DNA from 4 places in the Metabacillus sp. YM-086 genome. Region 2 is predicted to be linked to each of the others. Evidence: predicted binding sites of a transcription regulator. Region 2 holds the regulator's gene; each other region holds the start of a gene.

Region 1 (3,198 bases), on a different contig from region 2:
CAGTCTTAATCTATCACTTTTATTCTTACAATACTAAAAGGACTCTCCATAAATCATTTAGGAGAGTCCTTTTCATTATTCATTTTCTTCTTTTGTTGTAAAATCTACTAAAAGAGCCGTTAAGATCGTTGTTACAATAAGCATTGAAAAGGTAACTGTAAACATAGTATCAACCTCCTACCACGTTTTAAATCCTGAGGAGCCAGGTGGTGCATGGTGGATCATCTCAGCTAAAGGAATGGTATAAGCAAATGCAATTAAAGCGAAGGCAATACCGATCCAGATCCACCAATTCTCCAAATATTTAGGAGTTTGTTCAAGGTCGCTCTCTGCCATAGGAAATTCAACACGTTCATTCTCGGTTGCTTTAGGCGCAAAGAACAATGTTTGAAACACAATATAGATTAAGATCATAGCAGATAAAAAGAGGATCGTCCCACCAATGGCCATTGTTACATGGTTAGATAATAGTCCATTGAACCACTCTAAAGCAGACGGATCATCCATATAGCCTGCGAAAGCTGTACGTCTCGGTGCCCCTAGTAAACCTAAAATATGCTGTGAGGTACTCATGAGCAGCATACCGATTGACCAAGTAATAATCTGAATGAAAGCTAGTTTTTGAATTGCCTTTGTTAGTTTTCTACCTGTTAAGTAAGGTATTAACCAAAAAGTTAGCCCCATAAATGTCATAGCAACAGGTGTTCCAACGGTAATGTGAAAATGTCCGACAACCCATAGTGTATTATGAACAACCTCGTTCAGCTGGAAACTTGCATTGATTATTCCACCAGCACCACCCGGGATAAAGAAGAACATAGCAATGAATAAAGATGTAAATCGAATATCTTTCCAAGGAAGTTTAAATAACCAACCAAATAATCCTGAAGCTCCTTTTAATCTTCCTGTTCTTTCGAATGTTCCAAACATAGAGAAGGCGGTCATTAATGATGGGATAATGACCATAAATGTTAAAACTGTCTGTAAAAACTTCCAAAAGCTTGAGATACCTGGTTCTGTAAGCTGATGGTGAAAGCCAACAGGTATAGAAAATAAAATAAATAACACGAATGACAAACGAGCAAGTGAATCACTAAAAACCTTTCCGCCAATAATTTTTGGAACAACTACATACCATGCCATATAAGCAGGTAACAACCAGAAGTATACGAGCGGGTGCCCGAAATACCAGAAAAGTGATCGGCTTAATTCAACATTAATAGTATCAACCCAACCGAACGCCCAAGGAATAAATTGAAATAATACAGTTGCTACTACACCTAGGCAAGCAATGATCCAAAGAATAAGAGTAGATATCGTCATATAGGCAAACAAAGGGCTTAGTTGCTTTTTATGTTCTTTTTTCCATTTTACATAATGACCAATAAGGGCAAAGCTGTATATCCAGGTTCCTACTACGAATAGGGCCAAACCTACATAATACCATCCACTTGCTTGAAGTGGTGCGTAAAATGTGTAAAGAACAGAAGCTTTGCCAGCGATGATCTCCACTGTCGCAAGAATGGTTCCTGCTGTTGTTACAATAAAACCAAGCCATGAAAATGAACGGACTTTTGGTCCAAAAGCACCAAGGGAATAGCTCATTCCAGAAATAAGAAAAGCAAAGATAAAATAGGTTGTAAAAATAAGTGCTAATAAAACGCCATGTGCTGTTAATATTTGATAATAGTCAAGCCATGGTGGAAGTGTAAGTGCATCATTTCTAATAAACACCTGCATTAAACCACAAAATGTTCCTATTAAAAAAGCAATATAAGCGACAACAATATTTGTAATAGCGAGCTTTCTATCGCCTAAACTGATCTGTTTCATTACTCAACCACCTCAATTGTTGTTTTCATAAAATGATGTCCTGTGCCACAGTACTCGTTACAAATCACTAAATACTGTCCAGCCTTATCAAACGTATATTCCTTTGTATTAATTTGACCAGGCACAACCATCATGTTTACATTTGTTTTTGCAATCGAGAAGCTATGAGTAACATCAGTACTAGCTACCTTAAAAACTACTTTTTTTCCAACTGGTACTTTTATTTCCACTGGATCGTACCCAAATGCTTTGGCAACGATAATAACTTCATATGTGTTGTCATCAATTTGATGAACACCAGGGTTGTCAAAAGGAGCTGTTTGCTCTACTTTATCAGGATCAATTGTATCCATGCCCCCTGAAGGATGATGATTGAAAGCAAACGCTGTTACACCAATAATACTTAGAAAAACAACTAAAGAAATAATACCGAATCCTAACCAGATTTTTTCAAATTTATGAAAATGCATTGAAAACCCCCCTAACTATCGTGATAAATAAAAGAAATAAACACCAAACCACATGACTATAATGAAAATACCAATGGCAAAAACACTAATTAAAGTACCTTTAAGTTCATGATCTTCGTGCTTTATTTTTTTGCTCATCATAATCCCCCTTACGTTTTGCTCTTCTTAAGGTAAGGTTAAGGGATTCCAAATATAATTGATGTGATAAATCTCACTTAAAAAAAGAAAAAAGTGAACTCAAATTGAAGTTCACTTTGCTTAATAATCCTTATTGTTATGAAAGCTCAGTTATCCCCACTGTGCTCCCCATTTTTTCATTTCTTTTAACATACTATTTAGAGCATGACCTTTTTCTGTTAAAGTATATTGAACTGTCACAGGTACAGTTGCAAAGGTTTCACGAGTTAGTACTTCATGGGTTTCTAAATGACGTAGTGTATCTGTTAGTGCTTTTGGACTTATATTCGGGATTGCGCGCTGTAGTTCACCGAATCTTCTTGTTCCATCAAAGAGTTGTTTAATAACAAGAAATGACCATTTTCCACCTATAATATTTAGTGCTTTTTCAATGGAACATTCAATATGTAACTCGTTTACTTTCTCCATAGTATCCCCCTTATAGCTACTATAAAAAGTATAGTAGATTACTTGTTTTTAATTATATCAAGAATATTTCAGTACTTGTATACCATTTCGCAACTATATATAATTTACAAATGTAAACGATACCACAAATACATGTTCATTCATTTTGTTAAAGGAGATGTTGAAATGAAATATAGACGCTTAGGCAGATCAGGATTAAAGGTGAGTGAAGTAAGCTTAGGAAGCTGGCTTACATATGGTGCTTCAACTGAAAAAGATAAAGCTGTTAAAACCATTGAAACAGCATACG
Region 2 (3,198 bases):
CTAAGTTGCGTTGAATAAAGTCTTTTAGTTTTGCTACCTCTTCCTGTTGCTTTTCAAAGCTTTTTAGCTCCTTTTCATATGAGTCAGCTTTTTGCTTTAGATATTGGCTGTAGTTTCCAATAAATCTTGTGCTTGTATGGCGGCTGATTTCATATACTTGTGTAACAATCTTATCTAGGAAATATCGGTCATGGGAAACAATTAGTATTGCTCCAGGGTAGTTTTGTAAATATTGTTCTAACCAGGTTAATGTTTCAATATCAAGATGGTTCGTTGGCTCGTCCAATATTAAGAGATCAGGCTTAGTAAGTAATAGCTTACCTAAAGCAAGTCTTGTTTTTTGGCCACCACTTAAAGAAGCAATTTTTGTTGTCGGATCAAAATGATGAAATCCAAGGCCATGTAGAACAGAACGTATATCAGCTTCATATTGATATCCGCCTTCTTCCTTAAATCTAACTTGAAGGGTATCATATTCTTTTAAAAGCTGTTCAAACTTTTGTGATTCAGTGGCCGGATCAACTGTTGCCATTTTCTGTTCAAGATTTCGCATTTCTTGTTCCATTGATTTGAGACCTTTAAACACTAAATTCATTTCTTCCCAAATCGATAATTGAGATTCAAGCCCGGTGTCTTGAGCTAAATATCCAACCGAAACATCTTTAGGCTTAATAATTTCACCAGAATCATGGGACATGGCTCCGGAAATAATTTTTAAAAGTGTTGATTTCCCTGCTCCATTACGACCAACAATCGCAACTTTATCTCTCGTTTGTACTTCCAACTTAATATTCGATAAAATAGGGTCAGCACCAAAGTATTTACTAAGTTGATTTATTTGTAACAATATCATTGTTTTCACCTCTACTAATGCTTTAAGTGTAGCTTAGTTTTGGGGTGCCTGTCACCACCCGAATTTTGTCGACGGAAAAGAAAAGTGCTCTCGATTCAAGTGTGTCATATACTCTTAGATGTTAAACGGGTGATTCTTGCTTTTTGTATCCATATAATTGTCACAATAACAAAACAGACAGAAGCTAAAAAATAGTGTATAGTCTAATATAAGGAGATTTGTATATGTCAGATTTTACTCATTTTAATGAACAAGGCCGAGCAAAGATGGTTGATATTTCGGCTAAAGAAGAGACTGTTAGAACAGCTCAAGCTAAGACAAGTATTCAAGTAACAAAAGAGGTTTATGAAAAAATGATCAACCATGAAATAGGAAAAGGTGATGTATTATCGGTTGCACAAGTAGCTGGAGTTATGGCAGCTAAGCAAACATCACAGGTTATTCCTATGTGTCATCCAATTTCAATAAAAGGTGTAAACATTGAGTTTGAATGGGATGCTCGTGATACGAATCATTATACTCTATTGATCTCAGTTACTGTGAAAACAAAGGGAAGTACAGGTGTTGAAATGGAAGCGTTAACCTCTGCTAGCATAACAGCACTAACTGTTTATGATATGTGCAAAGCAGTGGATAAAGGAATGATTATAGGCCCAACCTATTTAGTAGAGAAAACAGGTGGTAAAAGCGGCGATTTCCTAAGAAACGAAATATGACATGGATTTTACTAGTATCTCCAAAATCCTATAAGCATTGTCATATGTGTTTGTGTGAATGTGAGGGATAAGATTGAATATAGACCAAACGAAAATACCGCAGGCAACTGCTAAGAGATTGCCTTTATATTATCGGTTTTTAAAAAATTTACACTCGTCAGGAAAGCAACGAGTCTCATCCGCCGAGTTAAGTGATGCAGTAAAGGTAGATTCAGCTACAATCCGAAGGGATTTTTCATATTTTGGAGCTCTTGGAAAAAAAGGATATGGATATAATGTAAATTATTTGTTATCCTTTTTTAGAAAAACATTAGATCAAGATGAGATAACGAAAGTATGTTTAATTGGAGTAGGGAATTTAGGAACGGCATTTTTACATTATAATTTCACTAAAAATAACAATACAGTTATTTCTCTAGCTTTTGATGTAGACGAAGATAAGGTAGGTACAGAAATTGGTGGGGTACCGGTTTTCCATTTAGATGAGATGGAGCATCATCTTCCTGATGATGTTACAGTTGCGATTTTAACTGTACCAGCACCAGTAGCACAATCTATCACAGACCGTCTCATTACAAAGGGTATTAAAGGAATATTAAACTTTACACCAGCACGGTTAAACGTGCCGGATGAAATAAGAATTCACCACATAGATTTAGCAGTGGAGCTACAGTCACTAGTTTATTTCTTAAAACATTATCCTCATGAGGAGAAATAACTAATAACCATTATAGAAAAGGAGGTGGATTCGATGCCAACAGTAGGAATCGGAAGCCTTTTACTTATCGTATTCGTAGCATTACTTATTTTTGGACCAAAAAAGCTACCTGAACTTGGAAAAGCAGCAGGTAATACACTTCGTGAATTTAAAAATGCAACAAAGGGCTTAGCAGACGATGATGATGAGCAAGACAGCAAAAAAGAGAAAAAGGAAGAAGTCAAGTAAGATAGGATGAACCGATATGAAACATGATGAAATGTCGGTCATGGAACATATAACCGAACTAAGAAAACGACTCGTTATTGTTGTCGTTTTCTTTTTCGTAGCGGTTATTGCCGGATTTCTCCTCTCCAGACCGATCATTATTTATTTGCAGCAAACTGATGAAGCAAAATCACTAACATTAAATGCTTTTAATTTAACAGATCCATTAATGGTTTATATGAAGTTCGCTTTCATAATAGCATTTGTTATTACTTCACCGATTATTTTGTATCAGCTCTGGTCGTTTGTTAGTCCAGGATTATATGAAAAAGAAAGAAAAGTGACATTAAGCTATATTCCTATTTCACTTTTGTTATTCTTTCTCGGGATTTCCTTTTCTTACTTTATCCTATTTCCGTTTGTGATCGACTTCATGGAAAGAATATCAACTGACTTGGATATTAATCAAGTCATCGGAGTGAATGAGTATTTCTCGTTCTTATTACAGCTTACGGTGCCATTTGGTATCCTGTTTCAATTACCGGTTGTGATTATGTTTCTAACTAGATTAGGCATTGTCACTCCTATGTTTTTATCAAAGGTTAGAAAATACGCATACTTTGTGTTGTTAGTTATTGCAGCTTTAATCACACCACCTGAACTAGCGTCACATTTGATGGTTTCCATACCGCTGTTTATTTTAT
Region 3 (3,198 bases), on a different contig from region 2:
AATGAATCCGTTGGTCTTGAGAAATCCCTACTATACTTCCTCGAAGTATATCAAACTTCCCTGATTCTACTGCAATTTTATAAAGCCATACTGCCATCACAATGATATAACCAATCGGCCATAATCCTAATATGGCTCCTTGGATGACACTTCCGATTGCTTCTCCAAAAGGGAGCTTAAAGACTACTAATACAATTAAGAAGGTGACTGCTAAGTTTAATAAAGCTGCATGTATTCCCTTCATCTTGAACACTGTTAAGCATAATAGAAACAATATGATTGGTATGGCTGCAACTAATGCTGATATGGCGAGATGCTGAAATGGATCAAACGTCTCAACTAACATGATGAATTCTCCTCTGTGTGGTTTTTACCTAACCCCAAATAGTAGCTTGAATAGCTTTTAGTGTTTTAACTGACTTTGTGAATTTTTCTTGCTCTTGATCATTTAAAGATAGCTCTACAACTTTCTTTATACCTGTGCGATTGATCACAGCTGGGACCCCAATATAAACATCACTGTGTCCATTTTCACCATCAAGGTAAGCCCCAACTGGTAAAACCACATTTTCGTTCTTTAAGATTGCTCTCGTAATTCTCGCTAATCCCATAGCAATTCCGTAATATGTTGCCCCTTTAGATTCAATGATTTTATAGGCAGCATCTCGAACTTGAACTGCAATTTCCTGTTTTCGTTCCTCTGTTAATTTCGGTGCAATTGGTGTACCAGAAATATTTGCAGAGCTCCATACAGGTAATTGAGAATCACCATGTTCTCCGATAATATAGCCATGTACACTTGTTGGGGCTGTATCAAATTCTTCACCTAATAAATAGCGGAATCTAGCAGAGTCTAACACTGTTCCAGATCCGATCACTCTTTCTTTTGGCAATCCAGAAAATTTCCATGTTGCGTAGGCTAAAATATCAACTGGATTTGTAGCCACTAAGAAAATTCCGTTAAATCCAGATTGCATAATTTGGTTTACAATAGATTCAAAGATTTTTACATTTTTACTTACAAGATCTAATCTTGTTTCCCCGGGCTTTTGTGCAGCACCGGCACAAATAACAACAAGTGCTGCATCCTTGCAATCTTCATAAGTACCAAATGTGATGCTCATAGAATTTGGTGCATAAACAATTCCATGATCTAAGTCCATTACGTCACCTTTCGCTTTTTCCTCATTTAAATCTACAAGCACTAGCTCATCACTGATTCCTTGATTCATTAACGCATAAGCATAGCTTGATCCAACCGCTCCAGTACCAACTAATACAACTTTATTTCCTAGTGTTACATTCATTTTGTATTCCTCCAATTTATCATTTTATATTGTGAAGTTTTTCACAATCCAGTGTGTGTTTTATAACTTGAGTTAAGATTAACACCATAATGTAATTTATAATGTGATAAAGATCACACTCTGTTAATCTTTTTATAAAATCTAGTTAGAACTAGATTTTAATACACTTAAAGCCCCTTCTTTAAAAGATAAAAAGAGGGGATTTCTCCCCTCTTAGTTAAGTTTAAAATTTTAATTATTCTTTATTTTATTACACCTGAATCTAATAACCCACATTGATGAAGCCCCTTCATTATGCCATCTTCATTATTAGAAGTCGTTACATATTTAGATATACTTTTTAAATTTTCTACTGCATTTCCCATTGCAATAGGGTGCTTAACAAGTTGAAACATTTCAATATCGTTCAATCCATCACCAAATGCATACGAATTTTCCAATGATAAATTCTGATGTTCCATTAATCGTTGAATGCCTGATGCCTTAGAAGTGCCTCTAGGATACACATCACATCCTAAAGGAGAGTGCCGAACAAATTGAAAATATGGAAATTGCTCTTGATAAAAGAGTTCTTCGCCTATATTACAGAAAAGGACCATTAAATGAATGGGGGATTTTAAATACATCGTCTCATCTACTGGAGGATATTTTGTTCCTACACGTTCTATGTAATTTTTTGTGATTACATCAGAATTTCCTGCAGTAACTGTTATATATTCAGCGTTGTAAAATGCTAAATCATGACCGTTTTGAGAAGCTGTTGTATGTAAAAGCTTTACTTCATTTTGGTCAAGTGGATTTTCATAAATAACCTCACCCTCGTACATAACATACTGGCCATTCATAGCAACACATGAACGAATACCTGTGAGTTCTAATACATTACCAATCTCACTAATATTTCTACCAGTAGCTATAACTGGCTCAGCACCTAACTTTTTTATGGTCTTAATAGCATCTATGGAACTATTAGCTACTTTAAATTCACTTGTTAAAAGAGTGCCATCCAAATCAAAAAATACAATCGGTGTGTCTACCAAAATCATACTCCTCCTTTAGAAATGATCCTTGAAAGGTATAAAGAAAAAGCCTTGAGATGTTCAAGACTCCATTTTATGCTCGTTATTCTCCTAAGCCTTGCTTTGTAATAATTTCAGAGATTGCCTGGGCAGCTTCACTTTCATCTGCACCTAAAGCAGTAACTTTGATTTCAGCACCTTTAGGAATACCGAGAGACATAACTCCCATAATTGACTTTAAGTTTACACTTTTCCCTTTATAATCAAGTGTAATTTCTGCATTAAACTTTGACGCCACACTTACTATTTGAGTAGCTGGACGTGCGTGAATTCCAGATTCATCGATAATGTTAAATGTTTTTTCTACCATGTAACCCGTCCTTTCAAACATCTCAATTTTATATTACTCTATCATGCAATAAGACTATTTTGTTTCAGTCACCGATTTTACTGAAGGATCTTGCTTTCGTTTTCCAAAGAATATTTTGTAACAGGCAAATCCAACAACGATCGTATTGATTAGAAACTGATTATCGAGGTATAACTCACTTAAATATCTGCCGTGTGGTCCTAATGCATAATCGACAAATGTTTCAATCATACTACCTCACCTTTCTCTTACATAGTTTCTTTTAAAAAAGGTTCATTAAAATTAATAGCTCCAGTCAAAAACTAGAGCTATACTTAGACAATTTTATTTCTCTTTAACACCTATATATAGTCATTTTACATTGTTTTCAATTATTATATGAGAATAACTTTTGTAAAAGTAATACTCTGGGTGTTCTAGTTAAATATTGCGAATATCTTATAAACAACATAGTTGATGAAGTTTCCACCTTGGTCAAGACTTGATACCAAGCTTGTTCCTT
Region 4 (3,198 bases), on a different contig from region 2:
GTGTTCCAAATAGACGATCCATTGTTCCCATTGCAAGTGCTACAGTTAACACAGGGAATGCGAAAACAATGATTAAGTTCGCAATAAGAGCTGACCATGTGAACATTGGCATTTTCATTAATGTCATACCAGGTGCTCTCATTTTCATAATCGTCGTGATAAAGTTAATACCCGTCATCAGGGTTCCTATCCCGGCAATCTGTATCGCGATCATATAATAGTTCGTACCTACAGATTTACTAAACTCTTCACTTGCTAGAGGGAAATATGAAGTCCACCCTGCGTCAGGTGACCCACCAACAACGAATGAAATATTAAATAACATAGCTCCCATAAAGAATAACCAGAAGCTTAAAGCATTAAGACGTGGGAACGCAACATCACGTGCTCCAATTTGCAGTGGAACAACCAAGTTCATGAAGAACATGATAAATGGCATCGCCATGAATAGAATCATAACAACCCCGTGTGTTGTAAAAATCTCGTTATAATGCTGTGAATCGAGTAACGTATTATCAGGAACCGCTAGCTGTGCACGAAGCATAATTCCGTCGACACCACCACGGAATAACATAACTAACGCGGAAATTAAATACATAATACCGATACGTTTATGGTCAACTGTTGTTATCCATTCACGCCATAAATAACCCCATTTTTTAAAGTACGTTAATCCAGCAATGATAGCGATCGTGGTTAAACCAATGGCTACCATCGAAGCATAGATTGCAAAGCTTGGATGAGGTACGGCAAAACGATCAAAGAAATCCATACGTTTGTGACTCCTTTCGGAAGTAAATTTATTTTAAAGATCCGATATCTTTTAAAAGTTAATGATTACTGTGTTCTGAATGGTCTTCGTGTGAGTCAGTTTCAGTTGTTTCTGCTTCATGTCCTTCATGTTCAGACTCTGAACCTTCTTCACTGTGATGACCGTGATTTGGTGGAGCAAACTCTAAATGAGTACCCGTATAAGTTAATTGACCAAGATGACCCGGCTCTAATAACTCTTCAAATTCTGTTTCAGTAAGTGGTTCAGCCGTTTCTTTTACTTCATCCACCCACTCATCAAATTCAGTTTGAGACATAGCTGTTACGTTAAACGTATTATCAGCAAATCCTTCACCACTAAAGTTTGAGTTTCTTCCTAAAAATTCACCAGCGTGATCTGCTGCAAGATGAAGTGTTGTAATGTGATCATTCATCGCATACTTTTGTCCACCAAGCTGTGGAATCCAGAAACTTGTAATTGGTCCATGTGAATAAAGCTTAAATTCAAGTGGACGATCTGTTGGTACATATAAGTAATTCACCGTTTCAATATTTTCTTCTGGATAACTAAAGTGCCATTTCCAGTTAGAAGATGACGCATAAACAACTAAAGGCTCTTTATCTTCATATCCTTCAGGCTGTGCTTCAACAATATAGTTACTTTGCACTGACACAAAAGAAAGGTAAGCAACAATAATAATTGGTACACCTACACAAATCGCTTCAACCCATACATTTCCATGAATGTGTGGTGGCTCATAATCATCAGGCATGTTAGAAGCACGATATTTCACTAACATATAAGCTAATAGTCCAAGAACAACAAGAACGATAAATAACATAATTCCCATAGATAATAAGATGTCACTTGCTAGTCTTTCTGCCTGTGGTCCTTTAGGATCCAAAACCAGTAACGGCTCACATCCTGATAACAATGCGGCAATGGAAACCATAACTGTGAACAACGTCCATTTTAATTTCATATAAGTACTCCTTTCTTTCCTTCACATAAGCTTCATTCTATACCTACATCATCAGAGTTAGATACCCCGACAACACTTTGTGAAAACATGCACAAGATCAGTGTGAAAGATCACACAAGATCGTTAATCACATCATATCAGACGTTCGCAAATAAGTTTATTGGTAAAATCATGTGTCATATATCGTTCAACTATTAGTCACTTTTTCGTAATATATTGATCATAAATTGTTCACTTTTATGGAAAAAATTCCACTTACATGGGAGGGTGTGCTTGTAGTGGTGGAGGATGGGAATTTATTTGTATTTAATATCCAGGTTATAGATTCTGTCTCTGGTTGATCCAGTAGATGACACATCAAGGGACTTTAGTAACCTTGTGGCTAAAGCACTGGAATTAATGCATAGAAAGTCTCTCATATGTTGATTGGTTATTTCTGAACCATATAAAAGTTTATAATCCTTAATGGCTTTAAGGTGTGCATTCTTATCTTTATGTTGGCATTTTGGACACAACCAAGTTCCATATAATCTCTCCATTGACAGGAATGAGCAAGATGGACAAATTACACCGTTAAGAATATCACCTTTTCTTATATTAAATTTCTTGAGTATAGGCTGATCGAGTTCTTGATGACCTTTTTTCAACTGTCTTATTATCTTTTTTATTTCTTTTTCACTTATTATTTCTTTTTTATATTTATTATGGATTTTCTGCAGTTTTGTTGGGAGATAATTGGCGTTTACGACCATGTTGCTCAACATTTTGTTATCGCGTGGAGAAGTACGAATGAGGGTGTTAGAGTTACTAATTACCACTAGGGAGTGAATTGGAATATTTGAAAACATATTTTTCTTCAACCACCTCTTCAATTGCTTCTCATGTTGAAGGGATTGAACAATAGGGTCTTGAAATGCCGTTTCCTTTCCGCCCAACTCCCTTATTAGCTGATGAGTTAGAATCAAAATAAATTGTGCCTGCGATATTTTTAATTTCTAATTTAATCAAGTAGTATCTGTTCAATAATAATGAATCCATTTGGAAATAGCGGCCTGACTCTTTTAAACGAATATCATTTAAAATGTAAAAGTTATCTTCAGGCAGAAATGATAATTGATAATCTACTGCTTTTTCACCTTTGTATCCAGCTAGTCTCTTGGAAAGATCATTCTTTATTTCAGGGACTTTGATTTGGCCTGGTCTTATTCTTTCTAATAATGCCTGTAATTTAAGAATAATAAGAGGTATTTCTCTCTTTTTTACTATCATAGCTCCAACTCCTTATAAAAATATGCTTATACCTTCGCTACATAGTGAAATAATCCTCTAATTTACTATTATTTTTATTTAAAATTGTGAAATCTATCATCCTGCATACCTAATTTTTCAACTTCGAGTAAAAATCTATCAACTTTAGCAGAAAATCTATCAACTTTATAGGATA

Evidence for each region. The regulator Rex, encoded in region 2, represses fermentation and respiration genes when NADH is low (regulators of the CRP and FNR family bind a similar motif). The targets are predictions, from matches to a motif close to TTGTGAAATATTTCACAA.
Region 1: the regulator Rex is predicted to act here: its motif matches at 2,503-2,520, upstream of ACEWK1_RS16435 (cytochrome c oxidase subunit 2A).
Region 3: the regulator Rex is predicted to act here: its motif matches at 1,337-1,354, upstream of ACEWK1_RS20705 (L-lactate dehydrogenase).
Region 4: the regulator Rex is predicted to act here: its motif matches at 1,832-1,849, upstream of qoxA (cytochrome aa3 quinol oxidase subunit II).

Annotation. Positions count from the first base shown of each region.
Region 1 is NZ_JBLUOI010000039.1:30,516-33,713, reverse strand. It holds gene ACEWK1_RS16445 (b(o/a)3-type cytochrome-c oxidase subunit 1) at 178-1,833, opposite strand; gene ACEWK1_RS16440 (cytochrome c oxidase subunit II) at 1,833-2,303, opposite strand; gene ACEWK1_RS16435 (cytochrome c oxidase subunit 2A) at 2,319-2,441, opposite strand; gene ACEWK1_RS16430 (winged helix-turn-helix transcriptional regulator) at 2,592-2,909, opposite strand; gene ACEWK1_RS16425 (aldo/keto reductase family protein) at 3,075-3,198, shown strand, end outside.
Region 2 is NZ_JBLUOI010000042.1:5,469-8,666, forward strand. It holds gene ACEWK1_RS17015 (ATP-binding cassette domain-containing protein) at 1-853, opposite strand, end outside; gene moaC (cyclic pyranopterin monophosphate synthase MoaC) at 1,078-1,569, shown strand; gene ACEWK1_RS17025 (redox-sensing transcriptional repressor Rex) at 1,643-2,287, shown strand; gene ACEWK1_RS17030 (twin-arginine translocase TatA/TatE family subunit) at 2,321-2,515, shown strand; gene tatC (twin-arginine translocase subunit TatC) at 2,532-3,198, shown strand, end outside.
Region 3 is NZ_JBLUOI010000061.1:7,620-10,817, reverse strand. It holds gene ACEWK1_RS20710 (L-lactate permease) at 1-346, opposite strand, end outside; gene ACEWK1_RS20705 (L-lactate dehydrogenase) at 375-1,307, opposite strand; gene ACEWK1_RS20700 (Cof-type HAD-IIB family hydrolase) at 1,550-2,347, opposite strand; gene ACEWK1_RS20695 (phosphocarrier protein HPr) at 2,430-2,696, opposite strand; gene ACEWK1_RS20690 (hypothetical protein) at 2,751-2,927, opposite strand; gene ACEWK1_RS20685 (PTS galactitol transporter subunit IIC) at 3,113-3,198, opposite strand, start outside.
Region 4 is NZ_JBLUOI010000013.1:78,471-81,668, forward strand. It holds gene qoxB (cytochrome aa3 quinol oxidase subunit I) at 1-772, opposite strand, end outside; gene qoxA (cytochrome aa3 quinol oxidase subunit II) at 831-1,754, opposite strand; gene ACEWK1_RS08330 (hypothetical protein) at 2,051-2,602, opposite strand; gene ACEWK1_RS08335 (nuclease-related domain-containing protein) at 2,634-3,023, opposite strand.